Regions from separate parts of the Inquilinus ginsengisoli genome, predicted to be linked through region 1. Evidence: riboswitches for the same ligand, from Rfam matches in the RefSeq annotation. Region 1 holds a riboswitch; each other region holds the start of a gene.
What was found. Region 1 has a riboswitch for cobalamin ahead of E9232_RS11060 (CbtB domain-containing protein). Riboswitches for the same ligand answer to the same signal wherever they lie in the genome.
Positions count from the first base shown of each region.

Region 2: it holds a riboswitch for cobalamin, as region 1 does, so the genes downstream of both, cobU (bifunctional adenosylcobinamide kinase/adenosylcobinamide-phosphate guanylyltransferase) here and E9232_RS11060 (CbtB domain-containing protein) in region 1, are expected to answer to the same signal.
Region 3: it holds a riboswitch for cobalamin, as region 1 does, so the genes downstream of both, E9232_RS33545 (GNAT family N-acetyltransferase) here and E9232_RS11060 (CbtB domain-containing protein) in region 1, are expected to answer to the same signal.

Region 1 covers NZ_JAVDPW010000003.1:716,573-722,290, forward strand. Annotated here, with positions in the region: gene E9232_RS11040 (metal ABC transporter ATP-binding protein) at 1-247, shown strand, start outside; gene E9232_RS11045 (metal ABC transporter permease) at 244-1,119, shown strand; gene E9232_RS11050 (metal ABC transporter substrate-binding protein) at 1,146-2,042, shown strand; gene E9232_RS11055 (CbtA family protein) at 2,228-2,956, opposite strand; gene E9232_RS11060 (CbtB domain-containing protein) at 2,967-3,158, opposite strand; cobalamin riboswitch at 3,323-3,552, opposite strand; gene E9232_RS11065 (hypothetical protein) at 3,670-4,113, shown strand; gene E9232_RS11070 (TIGR01620 family protein) at 4,128-5,153, opposite strand; gene E9232_RS11075 (YcjX family GTP-binding protein) at 5,150-5,718, opposite strand, start outside.
Region 2 covers NZ_JAVDPW010000006.1:533,312-539,029, forward strand. Annotated here, with positions in the region: gene E9232_RS19545 (sugar ABC transporter substrate-binding protein) at 1-390, shown strand, start outside; gene E9232_RS19550 (sugar ABC transporter ATP-binding protein) at 556-2,052, shown strand; gene E9232_RS19555 (ABC transporter permease) at 2,073-3,110, shown strand; cobalamin riboswitch at 3,152-3,366, shown strand; gene cobU (bifunctional adenosylcobinamide kinase/adenosylcobinamide-phosphate guanylyltransferase) at 3,489-4,013, shown strand; gene cobW (cobalamin biosynthesis protein CobW) at 4,024-5,052, shown strand; gene cobN (cobaltochelatase subunit CobN) at 5,052-5,718, shown strand, end outside.
Region 3 covers NZ_JAVDPW010000017.1:13,919-19,636, forward strand. Annotated here, with positions in the region: gene ffh (signal recognition particle protein) at 1-1,089, opposite strand, end outside; gene E9232_RS33545 (GNAT family N-acetyltransferase) at 1,255-1,836, opposite strand; cobalamin riboswitch at 1,939-2,139, opposite strand; gene dapF (diaminopimelate epimerase) at 2,235-3,083, shown strand; gene E9232_RS33555 (thiamine phosphate synthase) at 3,165-3,779, opposite strand; gene E9232_RS33560 (thiazole synthase) at 3,776-4,546, opposite strand; gene thiS (sulfur carrier protein ThiS) at 4,576-4,779, opposite strand; gene thiO (glycine oxidase ThiO) at 4,776-5,718, opposite strand, start outside.

The sequences.
Region 1 (5,718 bases):
CAAGACCACCCGCGACCTGGTCGACGTGGTGCGGCGCTGGCATGGCGAGGGGCGCACGGTGATCACCGTGCTGCACGACCTCGATCAGGTGCGCGAGTTCTGCTCGCACACCCTGCTGCTGGCCCGCGACCCGATCGGCTGGGGCCTGACCGGAGACGTGCTGTGCGCCGAGAACCTGCTGCGCGCCCGCGCCATGGCGGAAGCCTGGTCCGATCGTGGCGAAGCCTGCCATCGGAGCGCGGCGTGACCGATCCCTGGACCTTCCTGGTACAGCCCTTCCTCGAATACGACTTCATGAAGCGGGCGCTGATCGCCTGCATGGCGCTGTCGCTGGGCTGCGGCCCGGTCGGTGTGCTGCTGGTGCTGCGGCGGATGAGCCTGGTGGGCGATGCCATGTCGCATGCGGTGCTGCCGGGCGCCGCGGTCGGCTTCCTGATCTCCGGCCTGTCGCTGTGGGCGATGGGGCTGGGCGGGCTGGTCGCCGGCCTGCTGGTGGCGCTGATGGCCGGCGCCGTCACCCGGGTCACGGCGCTGCGCGAGGACGCCGCCTTCGCCGCCTTCTACCTGATCGCGCTGGCCGCCGGCGTGCTGATCGTCTCGACCCGCGGCAGCAATGTCGACCTGATGCATGTGCTGTTCGGCACCATCCTGGCGGTCGACGACGCGGCGCTGCTGCTGATGGCGGGGATCGCCACCGTCACCCTGATCGCGCTGGCGCTCCTGTACCGGCCGCTGGTGGTCGAATGCTTCGACCCCGGCTACCTCCGCATGGTCGGCGGCATCGGGGCGGCGGTGCATTTCGCCTTCCTGATGCTGGTGGTGCTCAACCTGGTCGGCGGCTTCCAGGCGCTGGGCACGCTGATGGTGGTCGGGCTGATGATGCTGCCGGCGGCGGCGGCGCGGTTCTGGGCCCGGTCGCTGTGGTCGCTGTTCGCCTGTTCGGCCGGCCTGGCCCTCTTGTCCGGCTATTCCGGCCTCCTGTTCTCCTATCACGGCAACCTGCCCTCCGGGCCCAGCATCGTGCTGACGGCCGGGGCGCTCTACGTGCTGTCGTTGATCTTCGGGACGCATGACAGCCTGCGGGCCCGATACCTGCCGACCGCGCATTACGCGCGCTGACCTCGTGTCCTAATCGGAGCCATTGCATGAAGACCCTGTTTCGTGCCGGCCTTCTGGGCCTGTCTCTTGCTGCCTGCGCGCTGCCCGCCTGGGCGCAGGACAAGACGCTCAACGTCGTCGCCAGCTTCACCGTGCTGGCCGACATCGTCCACCAGGTCGGCGGCGACACCGTCGCGGTCCGCAGCCTGGTCGGCCCCAACGGCGACCCGCATGTCTACGAGCCGACGCCGCAGGACGCCCAGGCCCTGGCCAAGGCCGACGTGGTCATCGTCAGCGGCCTCGACCTCGAAGGCTGGATGGACCGGCTGATCACCGCCTCGGGCTACAAGGGCAAGATCATCGTCGCCTCGGACGGCATCGTCACCCGCCGGATGGAGGATGACGGCAAGGAGATCACCGACCCGCATGCCTGGAACAGCGCGGCGAACGGCGTGGTCTATGCCCAGAACGTGACCAAGGCGCTGGCGGCCGCCGACCCGGCCCATGCCGCGGCCTACCAGGCCAACGGCGCCAAATACGAGGCCGAGCTGAAGGACCTCGACGGCTGGGCCCGGCGCGAGGTCGCGACCATCCCCGAGGCCAAGCGCAAGGTCATCACCAGCCATGACGCCTTCGGCTATCTCGGCGCCGCCTACGGCATCGAGTTCCGGGCCCCGGTCGGCTTCTCCACCGAGAGCGAGGCCTCGGCCGGCGACGTGGCCAAGCTGATCGACCAGATCAAGCACGAGCACATCAAGGCGGTGTTCATCGAGAACGCGACCGACCCCCGGCTGGTGCAGCAGGTGGCCAAGGCCTCCGGCGCGCAGATGGGCGGCGAGCTCTATGCCGAGGCGCTGTCGACCGAGGACGGCCCGGCTTCGACTTATGCGAAGATGTTTCGGTATAACATCACAACGCTGGTCGGCGGCATGAAGCAGAACTGATACCAATCCCGCAAACATCGACTCGTCGTCATCCCGGGCGCCGCGCAGCACGAAGTGATGCGCTGCTGACCCGGGATCTCTTCGAGGTCGTGCCGAGATCCCGTGTCTGCGCCGCAGCACTGCGTGCCGCAGCGCGCACGGGATGACAGGTCAGGAATTCAGACAGCCGATATGAGGTTCGGCGGTTATGCCGCCGGCCGGAAGCGTTGGTACAACAAGCCGGTCAGCGACCCCAGCACGGCCCAGAACAGCAGGCTGGTGATCACCGCCGCGACGATGAAGTCATGGGTCAGGGATTCCGGCGCCACCGACTTGAACTCGGCCGGCTGCGGCGCGCCATAGGCGTGCGGCAGCACCAGCAGGACGATGCCGGCCAGGCTCCACAGGGCGCTGCGGGTCAGGAAGATCAGCGCCAGCCCGCCGCCGGTCGCCAGCGCCGTGGCCACCCACCAGACCTGGCGGTCGAACAGCGGCGCCGCCTCGGTGCCGGGCACCTCCGGCGGCAGGCCCAGGCCGGGCGCCAGGGTGAAGGTGGCGAAGCCGGCCAGGCCCCAGAACAGGCCACGGCGCCAGTCGATCTCGCCGCCATGCACGGCATAGGCCGCGACCAGCAGCAGGGCGAAGCCAATGCCGGTCAGCACGTCGGCCAGCAGCGTGTAGGCGGTGCGCTCGAAGCCGTCCTGCGGCTCCCAGGCCGCGGCCCCGTGCTCATGATCGTGCTCGGCGGCCGCCGTGGTCGCGGCGGGCGCGGCCATCGACATGGCGGGGGCGGCGGCGTCCTCGCCGGCCTTCTCGAACACCTCGGCATGCAGGATGATCGGCACCGTGCCGAACTGGTGGACGATGGTGATGAAGGCGCCGGCGATCAGCCCGGCCAGCGCTGCCACCAGGAAGAAGCTGCGGAACGCGGCCATTGCCGACTCCTCAGTGGCAGGGGAACGCGTTCGAATGCCGGGTGTCGTGCGCGGCGTTGTGGAAGGCCTCGGCATGCGAGAAGCCGACGCCCCAGACCAGCACCACCCCCAACAGGGCGGCGAGCAGGGCGGGGACGGCGGTGCGGCTGCGCGGCGCTGCCTTGGCGCCGGTACCGATGGTGATGGACGGGTTGGACGTCATGTCCCTGTCTCCTATGCCTTGCGTTCAATGGTGAAACGGGCCGCGTCGGCCGAAGGCATGGGCACGCGTTGCCCCGGCCTGCACGCGGCAGGGCCGGCGACGCGTCGCCATGAGACGATCCTGGACACCATCATCTCCGCCTCCGGGCACCCCGCCCGGTCAATGGAACCCCTACGATGATGGCAGGTCTCCTGGCTCGCGGGTCGTGGTCTGCCGCCGACCTTCCCAAGCCTCCGGTCGCCCGGTGGCCCAGTGGTCGTCGATGGCGGCAGACTCTCCGCTTACAGTTGCGGGGGCAGCCACGGTCTAGGCCCCTGATTGGGTCGTCCGCACCGTGTTCCCTTTTAATCCCCTCGGAGGTCGTCCTCGGGGCACCATCACGGAAACCGATACGTCATTCCGCCGGGTGCGGCAAGTCATCCCAGGGCCTCCCGCGTGACATCGTCATTGCGGAGCGCCGCGGGAGCGTGGCAATCCGGTGGCACGGTCCCCTGGTCGAGGAGAGCGCCCGATGGCATCGAAAGACCCGGTCACGATCGATCGCACCGAATTGCGACTTGCCTATGAGTTCGTCAGCACCGGCGGCTTCGGCGAGAACAAGGCCTATGTCTCGCTCGACACCGGGAAAATCCACCTGGTCTCGGACTTTGCCGACATCATGGAGGAGGACGTGGCTCCGGACGACGTGGAGACCTCCGATCGCTACCTTGCCATTCCGCACAAGAACGAACTCGATCTCGGCCGGGACCTGGTCCTGCGCTTCGTCGATCGCGAGCTGCCCGGCGACCTCGACACGGTCGAGGACATATTCCGGCGAAAGGGCGCGTATGGGCAGTTCAAGCGGCTGCTGGAATCGCGGGGCGCGCTCGATCGCTGGCACGATTACGAAGAGCGCACCGTCGAGGAAGCTCTTCAGGTTTGGTGCCAGGAGAATGGCATTCGTCTATCGGAGTGACGCCCCGCGGGTGCCTAGTCCTTGCCCTTCGGCCCCGTCTCGGCGCCGAAGATCGCCTTGGCCAGGCTCATGGTGCCGGGTGGGTGGTCGCGCAGATAGGGCAGGGGGCGGCACACCTTCATCGCGGCCAGGCCGATGCGCACGCTGAGGATGCCGTTGATCGCGCCCTCGCCGGCGCGGCGGCCGAAGGAGCGCAGCAGGCCGGCGCCCAGGAAATCGCCGAGATAGTCGTTGGCGGCCTCGACCCCGCCGGCGATCAGCAGCGTGGTCGCCACCCGCCGGATCAGCGACAGCGTGGCGAACAGGCCGGGCCGGAAGCCCTGGATCTCGGCGATCCGCCGGATCATCCGCAGGTTCAGCGCGCCGGACACGATCATGTCGACCACGGCGAAGGGCGTGACCGTGGTGATCAGCGCGGTACGCCGCGCCGTGGCCGCGATGGTGGCGCGGCAGGCGGCGTCGATCGGGCGCTGGGCGTGGATCTCCAGCAGCGCGATCAGGTCGGCAGGGTCGCGCAGCTCGTCGCGCTCGCGCTCCAGCCGGGCGATGCCGTCGGCGGCCGGACCGCTGCCGTGCAGGCCGCGGAAGCGCGCCACCACCGCCTCGGCCGCGGCCGCATCGCCGCTGGCTGCGGCCCGGGCCAGGCTGCGGATCGCCTCGACCCGGCCCAGCCGACGCAGCGCCAGCAGCTCCCAGCCGGCCCAGACCAGGATGCCGATCCCGGCGATGCCGAGCAGCACCAGCGTCGCCGCCTGCAGCGGCCCGCCCTGGCTCAAGAGGTCGGTGACCAGGCGCTCGATCCACAGGCCGATGCCCAGGCCCACCAGGCCGGTCAGCGCCCCGAAGGCGATGCGCAGGGCGACGCTGCCCGGGCTGCGGCGGCGGTACAGGCCGGGATCGGAGGCTTCCGGCGCGGCCGGGACCGGGTCGTCCTCGACCGCCACCGCCTCGGCCTGGTCGAGCCGGAACACGGCCGGGGCTGGCGTCTGCCGCCCCTCCGCCTCGGGCAGTTCGTCGAGAATCAATGGCGGCCGGGTCATGCCAGGTCTTCCCCGATCAGGAACTGCAGCGCCCCGTCCAGCCGGATGTGCGGCCAGGGCTGGCCGTCGGCGCCGAGATCGGCCGGCGGCAGGAAGCGCTGGGCGCCGAAGCGGCCGCCGCCACGGGCCTCGCGCAGGCTGCGCGGCAGCGCCCCGGGGAAGGCGGCGACCGGCTTGCCGCCCGGCTCGATCGTCCCGGCGACGCAGCGCAAAGTCTCGCCCTCGTGCTTGACGTCGACCTCGCGGGTGGCGCGCAGCGAGGCGATCGCCATCGACCGCGCGGTGGCGCCCTGGAAGGCGGTGCGGCGCACGCTCTGCTGCAGCAGCTCGTCCATCAGCCCGACCAGCGGCTCATGCCCCTCGCGCGGCAGGTGGTCGGCCTTGGTCGCCGCGAACAGCACCTTGCGCACCCGGGTCTCGAACGGCCACAGCCAGTTGACGCCGCCGGTCCGGAAGCAGCCCAGGATGTCGTCCATGGCGCGGCCGAGATCCTCCAGGCTCTCCGGCCCGGCGGCGAGGTGCGACAGGAGGTCGACCAGCACGATCTGGCGGTCGAGCCGGCTGA
Region 2 (5,718 bases), on a different contig from region 1:
GGCGACTGGGACGTGTCGAAGGTGGCCCGGATCTGGGAGACCCACCTGACCAAGTATCCGAAGATCAGCGCCGCCTTCTTCCACAACGACGACATGGCGCTGGCCGCCTACAACGTGATGAAGGCGCACAACCGCACCGACATCCTGATCGGCGGCGTCGACGCCATGCCACCGGCGATCCAGGCGGTCTCGGAAGGCCGCATGTTCGCGACCGTGCGCAACCCGTCCTGCCGCATCCATGGCGGCGCCGTGGTGGCGGGGGTCGCGGCCGTGACCGGCGGTGAGAAGACCGGCGAAGGCATCCCGAAATCGGTCGTCACCGACGGTCCCGTGGTCACCAAGGCCAACGCCGCCGGCATGCAGTGGATGCAGGATCACTTCCTGATCTGATCGCAGCCGATCGGTCGTGAAAGGATCGTCATTGCGAGCGCAGCGAAGCAATCCATGGGGCAGCCCGCATCGGCGCCATGGATTGCTTCGTCGGCTTCGCCTCCTCGCAATGACGATGGAGGCGGGCGTCCGGAAGACGTCTCGAAGAATGGACAGGCCCGCGCCATGACCCAGACTCCGTTGCTCGAGCTGAGCGGCATCTCGAAGTCGTTCGGCGGCGTCCGGGCGCTGCGGGAGGTCGACTTCACGCTCGAGGCCGGCGAGATCCATGGCCTCGTCGGCGAGAACGGCGCCGGCAAGTCGACGCTGATGAAGATCATCGCCGGCGTGCATGCCGACTATGACGGGCAGATGCGGATCGAGGGGCGGGCCGTCCGCTTCCGCTCGGCCCGCGACGCGGCCGCCGCCGGGGTAGGCATGGTGCATCAGGAGTTGAGCATCGTGCCGGACCTCAGCGTCGCCGAGAACGTGTTCCTCGGCACCCAGCCGGTCGGCCGCTTCGGCATCGTCGACTGGGCCGGGATGCGCAAGGCGGCGGGCGAGCAGATCCGCCGGCTGGGCATCGACGTCGACCCGCGCACGCCAGCCGGGGCGCTGCCGATCGGGCTGCAGCAGCTGATCGAGATCGCCCGGGTGCTGTTCTCCGGCGCCCGCATCATCATCCTGGACGAGCCGACCTCGGCGCTGTCGCCGCCGGAGATCGAGCGCCTGTTCGGCGTGCTGCGGCGGCTGCGCGAGGAGGGCCGCAGCTTCGTCTTCATCTCGCATTTCCTCGACGACATCCTGAAGGTGTCCGACGCCGTCACCGTGTTCCGCAACGGCCGCCGCATCCTCAGCGCCCGCGCCGCCGAGACCGACAAGGCGGCGCTGATCGAGCACATGATCGGCGCCGGCCACGGCGAGCTGGAGGAAAGCTACACCGGCGAGATCCGGCTCGACTCCAAGCCCGGCGCCCCGGTGGTGCTGGCGGCGGAAGGACTGTCGGCCGACCGCTTCTACAACGACATCTCGCTGGAGGTGCGGGCGGGCGAGGTGCTGGGCATCTACGGCTTCATGGGCTGCGGCCAGCTGGAGCTGGCGCGCACCCTGTTCGGCAAGCTGCAGCCCGACCAGGGCCGGATCCGGGTCGCCGGCCGGGCCGTGCGGCTGCGCAGCACCGCCGTCGCCCGCCGCGCCGGCATCGCCTTCGTGCCGGAAAGCCGGCGGGCGATGCTGTTCCACCACGAGCCGATCTACAAGAACACCTCGATCGCCATCCTGGACCGGGTGTCGCGCTGGCTGCTGAGCCCGGAGTCGGAGCGGCGCATCGCCCGCGAGCGGGTCGAGGAGCTGCGCATCCGCACCCCGCATGTCGACGCGCATCTCGGCGCCCTGTCCGGCGGCAACCAGCAGAAGGTCGCCCTGGCGAAGTGGCTGACCTTCACGCCCAAGGTGCTGATCTTGAGCGAGCCGACCCGCGGCATGGATGTCGGCGCCAAGGAGGATGTGGTCCGGATCGTGCGCGGCCTGCGCGACCGGGGCATCGGCGTGGTGGTGGTGTCGGCCGAGCCGGAGACGGTGCTGTCGCTCGCCGACCGCATCCTGGTGATGCGCAAGGGCGGCATCACCCGCGAATTCGCCGGCGGCATGGTCAGCAAGGACCGCCTGCTCGAGGCGGCATGATGGTGGAGCAGGGGAATCGCATGGACGCGTCAGCCAAACCGCCGGTCCGCGGCACCGCCTCCCGGCTCGGCGGGATGCTGGGCGGGCAGCTGCGCAACATCGCGCCGTTCATCACCCTGATCATCCTGGTCGGCTTCTTCAGCATCGCCAGCCCGTCCTTCCTGACGGTCGACAATTTCAGCAACATCCTGAACCAGATCTCGGTGACGGCGGTGATCGCCGTCGGCCTGACCTTCGTGATCCTGTGCGCCGAGATCGACCTGTCGGTGGCCAGCATCGCCAACGCCACCGGCATCATCGTCGCCTTCCTGACCGCGCAGGAAACCTACGTCACCATCGCCAACGTGCCGCTGCCGGGCTGGCTGGCGATCGTGATCGCGCTCGCCGGCTGCGCCCTGCTGGGCCTGGTCAACGCGGTGGGGGTGACGCGGATCGGCATCCCGTCCTTCATCATGACCCTGGCCATGATGCAGATCGGCGCGGGGATCTGCGCCATGCTGGTGCGCGGCCAGATCGCCTATGCCGTGCCGCCGCTGGTGGTCACCCTGGGCTCCGGCTCGATCGGCGGCATCCCATGGATCGTGATCGTGGCCGCCATCATGCTGCTGGCCGGGCACCTGGTGCTGACCTACACGCGCTTCGGCCGCTACGTCTACATGGTGGGCGGCAACCGCGAGGCGGCGGAGTATTCCGGCGTCAACGTCCGGGTCATCGTCGGCGCGGTGATGGTGATCTCGGCCGTCTGCTCCGGCATCGCCGGCATGCTCGGCGTCGCCTATTTCGGCAGCGCCCAGCAGAACGAGTTCGACACCTTCCTGCTCGACGCCATCGCCGCGGTGGTGGTCGGCGGCACCAGCCTGTTCGGCGGCCGCGGCGGCATCGGCAACACCATCATCGGGCTGTTCATCCTGGGCGTGCTGAACAACGGGCTGGACCACGTCAACATCGACAGCTTCCTGAAGATCCTGATCCGCGGCCTGATCCTGCTCGCGGCCCTGGTGATCAACGTCTACGCCCAGCGGCTGCGCTCCGCCGGCGACACCGGCAAGGCGTCGTGACGCTTCGGCGCCGTTGACCCCCTTGCCCGCGCCTCCTACTGTGCGGCCATCGCGCAGCTGGTTCCCCAAGGGCGGACGCCCGAGGGGATGAAAAGGGAACGCGGGACGGTCTATCCTTTCAGGAGGCCTGATCCGCGGCTGCCCCCGCAACTGTAGGCGGCGAGCCCAACTCCGACAGCCACTGGCCGATGGCCGGGAAGGCGGAGGCAGGCGACGACCCGCGAGCCAGGAGACCTGCCGGCGAGGCGATGCGTGCGAACCGCCGGGCGGGGTGAACCGGTGGCGCGGGATGCATGGCGCCTTCCGGGCACCGTCTCCGGCGTCCGATTGCCCTGGCCGGCCGACCGGAAGGGCGAGGCGTGCAGCATCGAGCTATCAGTGGCTAGTCTGCCGGCAGCGACGCTGGTGCTGGGCGGCGCCCGTTCGGGCAAGAGCCGCCATGCCGAGGCGCTGGTCGAGAGCCAGCCCGGCGACTGCATCTATCTCGCCACCGCCGAGGCCTGGGACGCCGAGATGGTCGAGCGCATCTCCCGCCACCAGGAACAGCGCGGCTCGCGCTGGCGCACGGTCGAGGCGCCGCTGGAGCTGGTCGAGACCCTGGACAAGGTCGCCGGCCCCGGCCACGCCGTGCTGGTCGACTGCCTGACGCTGTGGCTGTCCAACCTCATGCATGCCGACCGCGACATCGCTGATGAGACCGACCGGCTGGTGCGCTGGCTGGCGGCGCCGGCCGGCCCCGTGGTGCTGGTCTCGAACGAGGTCGGGCTCGGCATCGTCCCCGACAACGCCCTGGCCCGCGCCTTCCGCGACCATGCCGGGCGCCTGCACCAGGCCGTGGCGGCCGTGGTTCCCTCCGTCGTCTTCGTCGCCGCCGGCCTTCCCCTAACCCTGAAATCCGCCTGAGAGAGACCGCATGCCCGCCAAGATCCCCGCCACCGTCATCACCGGCTTCCTCGGCGCCGGCAAGACCACGCTGATCCGCCACCTGCTGCAGACCGCGAATGGCCGCCGGCTGGCCCTGATCATCAACGAGTTCGGCGATGTCGGGGTCGATGGCGACCTGCTGCGCAGCTGCGGCGACGCCACCTGCCGCGAGGAGGATGTGGTGGAGCTGGCCAATGGCTGCATCTGCTGCACCGTGGCCGACGACTTCATCCCGACCATCGAGAAGCTGCTGAACCGCGCCGAGCCGCCGGACCACATCGTGATCGAGACCAGCGGCCTGGCCCTGCCGAAGCCGCTGGTCAAGGCGTTCGGCTGGCCCGAGATCCGCACTCGGGTCACGGTCGACGGCGTCATCACCGTGATCGACGGCGCCGCCATGTCCGAGGGCCGCTTCGCGCTGGACGAGGAGGCGCTGGCCGCCCAGCGCGCGGCCGACGAGGGGCTGGACCATGACAACCCGCTGGAGGAGCTGTTCGAGGACCAGCTCGCCTGCGCCGACATGGTGATCCTGAACAAGACCGACCTGCTGGATGAGGCCGGGCTAGCGACGGTGTCCGCCGAGCTGGCCGCGCAGCTGCGCCCGGGGGTCAAGGTGGTCAAGGCCCGCCACGGCGCGATCGACGCCGCGGTGCTGCTGGGCCTCGGCTCCGCGGCCGAGGACGATCTGGCGGCGCGCCCCTCGCATCACGATGCCGAGGACGAGCACGACCACGATGATTTCGAGAGCTTCCATGTCGATCTCGGCGCCGTGACCGACCCCGACGCCCTGACGCGCAAGCTGAAGCCGGTGATCGAGGCGCATGACATCCTGCGGCTGAAGGGCTTCGCCGCGGTCGAGGGCAAGCCGATGCGCCTGGTGGTCCAGGCGGTGGGCGGCCGGATCCAGCATTACTACGACCGCCCGTGGCGCGCCGACGAGGCCCGCGGCACCACCCTGGTGGTGATCGGCGAACGCGGCCTCGACCGCGCCGCCATCACCGCATCGCTCGCGGCCTGATGCATCTCCTCGCCACCCAGCCGGGCAGCGTCGCCGACGGGTCGGAGGCGGTCGATCTCGGCCAGAGTCCGGGCGACATCGTCGTCCTGACCGCGGCCGACACCGAACTCGCCTGCCTGTCGGCGGCGCGGTCCGGTTTCGGCGAGGATTTCCCCTCAGTCCGGCTGGCCAACCTGCTGCAGCTCGGCCACAACCTGTCGGTCGACACCTATGTCGACGACGTGGTCAGCCGGGCGAAGCTGGTGGTGGTGCGGCTGCTCGGCGGCGCCGGCTATTGGCGCTACGGCATCGAGCAGGTGCATGCCGCCTGCCGGCGCGAGGGCATCCCCCTGGCCGTGCTGCCGGGCGACGACAAGCCGGATGCCGATCTCGACGCGCTGTCGACCCTGCCGGAGGAGGCGCGGGGCCGGCTGTGGCGCTATCTGGTCGAAGGCGGCATCGAGAACGCCCGCGGCTTCCTGGCCTATGCCGCGACGCTGACCGGCCGCGACCTGCAATGGGCCGAACCGCGGCCGCTGCTGCGCGCCGGGCTGTACTGGCCGGACCTGCGCCATCCGTCCTATGCGGAGATCGCCGGGCGGTGGCCGGGCGACGCCCCCGTCACCGGCCTCGTCTTCTACCGGGCCCTGGTGCAGGCGGGGAACCTGGCGCCGGTCGATGCGCTGG
Region 3 (5,718 bases), on a different contig from region 1:
GGGCAGCATGCCCATCAGGCCCTGCAAGCCGCCCATCTTGCGCATCTGGCGCAGCTGGGAGGCGAGGTCCTCGAGATCGAACTCGCCCTTCTGGATCTTAGCGGCGAGCTTCTCGGCGTCTTCCTTCTCGATCGTCTGCGACGCCCGCTCGACCAGGCTGACGACGTCGCCCATGCCGAGGATGCGGTTGGCGATGCGGTCGGGATGGAACAGCTCAAGCGCGTCCATCTTCTCGCCCGTGCCGATCAGCTTGATCGGCTGGCCGGTGACGGCGCGCATCGACAGGGCGGCGCCGCCGCGGCTGTCGCCGTCGACCCGGGTCAGGACGATGCCGGTGACGCCGACCCGCTCATGGAAGGTGCGGGCGACGTTGACCGCGTCCTGTCCGGTCATGGCGTCGGCCACCAGCAGGGTCTCGGTCGGCTTGGTGGCGTCGCGGATGGCGACCACCTCAGCCATCAGCTCCTCGTCGATGGCGAGGCGGCCGGCAGTGTCGAGCAGGACGACGTCGAAGCCTTCGAGGCGGCCGCGCTCCAGCGCGCGGCGGGCGATGGCCAGCGGCTCCTGCCCCGGCACGATCGGCAGGGTGGTGACGCCGATCTGCTCGCCGAGGATCTTCAGCTGCTCCTGCGCCGCCGGGCGCCGGGTGTCCAGCGACGCCATCAGGACCTTGCGGTTGTCGCGGTCCTTCAGGCGCAGGGCCAGCTTGCCGGTGGTGGTGGTCTTGCCCGAGCCCTGCAGGCCGACCATCAGCACCGGCACCGGCGGCACGGCGATCAGGTTGATCGGGGTCGGGGCGTTGATGTCGGGCATCTCGCCGGGCGTGCCGCCCAGCATCTCGATCAGGCAGTCATGGACGATCTTGATGACCTGCTGGCCCGGCGTGACCGACCGCAGCACCTCATGACCGACCGCGCGCTCGCGCGCCTTGTCGATGAAGTCCTTGACCACCGGCAGGGCGACGTCGGCCTCGAGCAGCGCCACGCGCACCTCGCGCAGGGCGGCGCCGACATCGGCCTCCGACAGCGCGCCGCGCTTGCGAAGCCGGTCGAAGATGTCGCCGAGACGGCCGCTCAGTCCTTCGAACATGATCGCCCTTACGAATCCCGCGATCCCAAACGGAAAAACGCCAGTGCGCGACACTCGCGAACTGGCGGCACCCCTTGGGGTCTCGCTGCGGGCCAATCCCGCAACGGTGGGTCTTTTAGGCGGGGGACGCGCCGGAGTCAACCAAAGCGGCCAGCGACCCCTTCCCTACCGCTGCCCGTCGTCCCGGCGCAGCACCAGGATGAAGCCGTCCTCGCCCGGCAGGCCGCGGCCGGCCTCGGAAGGGACGGCGCCCTCGACCGGCACCGGGTCGACGCGGTCGAGGAACGCCTCCATCGCCGCCACCGACCAGTTCCAGATCGTCTTGTCCCGCGGCACCGCGCCGATCGCGTCGTAGAAGCGGCGCGCGCCGTGGTTGACGGGATCCATCTCCCAGCGCACCCGCATGTCCTGGGACACGCCCTTGTCGGCCAGCGCCCGCATCAACTGCCGGCCGACGCCCTGGCTGCGCGCCCGCTCGCGGACATAGACGTCGTCGACGCGGATGAAGTCGCCGCCCGCCCAGATCGAATAGTCGATGGTGTAGCTGAGATAGCCGACCACGCCGCTGCCATCCTCGGCGATCAGGCCGCGAAAGCGCGGCGGCACCTCGGCCAGCGCCTCGTCGAGATCGGCGCGCTGCGCCGTGATCGCCGCGGACTGGCCGGTGTGGGCCGCCAGCTCGCGCAGCATGTCGAGCAGCATCGGCACATCCGCGGCCACCAGCGGCCGCACGCTCAGGTCGCACATCACAGAGCCTCTCCCACCTTCCCAAGGGGTTCGGGAGGGGCCGGGGCATGGGCGGACCTCGCCCTGACGCCAGCTCGCCGCCCGGGGACACCCCGCCCGGTCACACGCAATCCTTCGACGGCAGGTCTCCTGGCTCGCGGGTCGCCGCCTCGCACCCCCTTCCCGGACCGGCTCCGGTGGCTTCGGGTACAGACTCGCCGCCTACAGTTGCGGGGGCAGCGCCGGCATGACCCCAAATTGGGGAGTGACCGGCTTCCCTTTTTCACCCCGGTCTCCCGGGGCACCGTCGGCCGCCATGCTACCCGGCGGCCCCCGCCCTGTCGATCACGCAGGCCTTAGGCCTCGCACCCATGGCCGCGATGATGCCATATGGAGGGGGAGAGACTTGGGAGTGGGCGATGGACGGGCTGCCGTTCTGGAAGATGCATGGGCTGGGCAACGACTTCGTGGTGCTGGACGCGCGCGAGCGGCCGATCACGATCCATCCCGACCAGGCCCGCCGCATCGCCAACCGGCACCGCGGCGTCGGCTTCGACCAGCTGCTGGTGATCGAGCCGACGCAGACGCCGGGCGCCGATGTGTTCATGCGCATCCTGAACGCCGACGGCACCGAATCCGGTGCCTGCGGCAACGGCACGCGCTGCGTCGCCGCGCTGGTCATGGCCGACACCGGCGCCGAGACGCTGGCGGTCGAGACCCGCGCCGGCCTGCTGGAATGTCGCACGGCACCCGGCGGCGTCACCGTCGACATGGGCCCGGCCCGGCTGGGCTGGCAGGACATCCCGCTGGCGCATGAGGCCGACACGCTGCATTTGCCGGTGTCGTCCGGCGCGCTGTCGGACCCGGTGGGCGTGTCGATGGGCAACCCGCACGCCATCTTCTTCGTGCCCGACGCCGAGGCGGTGCAGATCGACGGCGTCGGCCCGGTGCTGGAGCACGACCCGCTGTTCCCCGAGCGCGCCAATATCGGCGTGGTCCAGGTGCTGGGCCGCGACCGGCTGCGCTACCGGGTGTGGGAGCGCGGGGTCGGCGTCACCCAGGCCTGCGGCAGCGGCGCCTGCGCCGGCGCCGTCGCCGCCATCCGCCGCGGCCTGGCGGACCGTACCGTCTTCGTGGTGCTGGACGGCGGCGACCTGCTGATCGAGTGGCGCGAGAGCGACGGCCATGTGCTGATGACCGGCCCGGCCGAGACCAGCTTCGCCGGCATCCTGTCGCGCGACCTGCTGGACGCACCGAAAGACGCGTAGCCCATAGGTTGGGTTCGCAAGGCGAACCCAACGATCATCAGAGCAGTGGCGAGATGTTGGGTTCGCCGAGGCGAACCCAACCTACTGAAGGGCCGCCAGCAGCGCCGCGATCGCCGCCCCTGGCGCCGGCGCGCGCATGACGCTGCCCATCACCGCAATGCCGGCGAATCCGGTGGCCAGGAGCCCTGCCGCCAGATCCGGTTCGACGCCGCCGAGCGCGATCACCCGTCCGGGATGGCGGCGGGCGATGGCCCCGGCCTCGGGGGGTGACAGCGCAGGGACATAGCCCGGCTTGCTCGCCGTCGGCGCCACGGGCCCCAGGGTGACGTAGTCGGCGCCGGCCGCAATTGCGGCCGCGACCTCCGCCCCGGAGTGGCAGGAGGCGCCGATCAGCGCGGACGGCCCGAGCCGATGCCGTGCGGCACCCGGGTCTCCGCCGGCCGCGAGATGCAGCCCATCGGCCTCGGCCGCCGCCTCCAGGTCGGCATGGACTGTGACGATAGCTCCAACCGGCTGCGCCAAAGCCGAGATCCGGCGCAGCAAGGCGCGCCGCTCCGCCTCCGGCAGGTCCTTCTCGCGCACACTGACCCAACGGCAGCCGACGGCCAGCGCATCCGCCACCACCCCTTCGAGCGGCCGGGCCGACTGGCTGCGGTCGGTGATCAGCAGCAGCGCCGGCGCCGGCAGCCTGGTCACGTCCCGATCAGGCCGAGCTGCGGGCTGGAGGGGTCGGCGAGGTGGCGCTTGGGGATGCGTCCGGCCAGCGCGGCCAACCGCCCGCCCTCGACCCCCGCCCGCATCGCCCGGGCCATGCGCAGCGGGTCGCGCGCCTTGGCGATGGCGGTCGACAGCAGCACGGCGGAACAGCCCAGCTCCATCGCCAGCGCCGCGTCCGAGGCGGTGCCGATGCCGGCGTCGAGCACCACCGGCACCGACAGGCGGTTGCAGATCATCTCGATCGCATGCGGGTTGGAGACGCCGAGGCCGGAGCCGATCGGCGAGCCCAGCGGCATCACCGCAGCGCAGCCGGCATCGGCCAGCCGTAGGCAGGTGACGAGGTCGTCGTTGCAGTAGGGCAGCACCACGAAGCCGTCGCGCACCAGCTCATCCGCCGCCTCGACCAGCTGGGCGACGTCGGGATACTGGGTCTCGCGGTCGCCGATCAGCTCCAGCTTCAGCCAGTTGGTGCCCAGCGCCTCGCGCGCCAGCTGCGCCGTCAGCACCGCATCCCGCCTGGTCATGCAGCCGGCGGTGTTGGGCAGCAGGCGCCAGCGGTCGCCGACCAGGTCGACCAGGCTTTCGGCATAGCCTTCCAGGCTGATGCGGCGGATCGAGGCGGTGACGATCTCCGCCCCCGACGCCTCGATCGACTCAAGCATCAGCTGCCGGTTGGGATAGCCGGCGGTGCCGATCAGGAGGCGCGACTGCAGCGCCACGCCGGCAATGATCAGGGGATCCTGCATATCCATTTTCTCCTCAGCCGCCCTGGCCCCTAACCGCCCTGAAATGGGCGGACGATCTCGACCCGGTCGCCGGCCGCCAGCTGCCGCTCCGGCCAGCGCGCCCGCGGCAGTACGGCGTCGTTCAGCGCCACCGCCGTGCCGCGCGCCGCCGGGTCGATGCCCTTGGCCAGCAGCAGGTCGAGGATGCTGATTCCGATGACGGCTTCGACCTCGCCGTTCACGACCACGTTCATTGCGCCGCCTCCGCGACCCGGGTGAATCGGTCGATGCGGAACGGCTCGGCCGCCGCCGGCAGCCGGCCCTCCAGGATGAGGCCGGCCATCGCCTCGACCGTCGCCGGCAGCAGCAGGATGCCGTTGCGGTGGTGGCCGGTGGCGAGCACCAGCCCCTCGACCGCCGACGGGCCCAGGATCGGTGCGTCGTCGCGGCTGCCGGGCCTGAGGCCGGCCCAGCTTTCGACCACCGGCAGTTCCTCGATCCCCGGCAGCACCCGCCAGGCGGCGTCGAGCAGCGACAGCATTCCGCCGGCGGTGACGGTGGTGTCGAAGCCGCGCTCCTCCACCGTGGCGCCGATGATCAGGCGGCCGTCGAGGCGCGGCACCAGATAGGCCTTGCCGGCCCACAGCACGTGGCGCAGCAGCGGCGCCGCCGGGTCCATCTGCAGCGCCAGCATCTGGCCCTTGACCGGCCGCACCGGCGGCAGCGCCTCGCGCGGTATGCCGGCGATGCCGCCGGACCAGGCCCCGGCCGCCAGCACCACCACATCTGCCGGCCGGACCGTGCCGGCGACCACCACGCCGGTCGCCCGGCCGCGATCGGTGACGACGGCGTCGACCGCAGCATGGTCGTGCACCACGCCGCCGGCCCGGCGCAGCGCCTCGGCCAGGGCCGGCACCAGCCAGCGGTTGTCGACCTGGTGGTCGGCCGGGCTGTGCACCGCGGCAGCCAGGCCGGGGCGCAGCATCGGCTCGCGCTTCAGCAGTTCGGCCCCGGTCAGCCTTGTCAGATTGACCCCGAGCCGGGTCTGGAATTCGGCGGAGAAGCGCAGCTCCGCCGCATCGTCGCGGGTCAGGGCCACCGCCAGCGTGCCCTCGTCGCGATAGCCGATGGGCAGGCCCGAGGCGGCCTCGACCTCCCGCGCGAAACCGGGCCAGAGCGCCTGGGCATGGCGG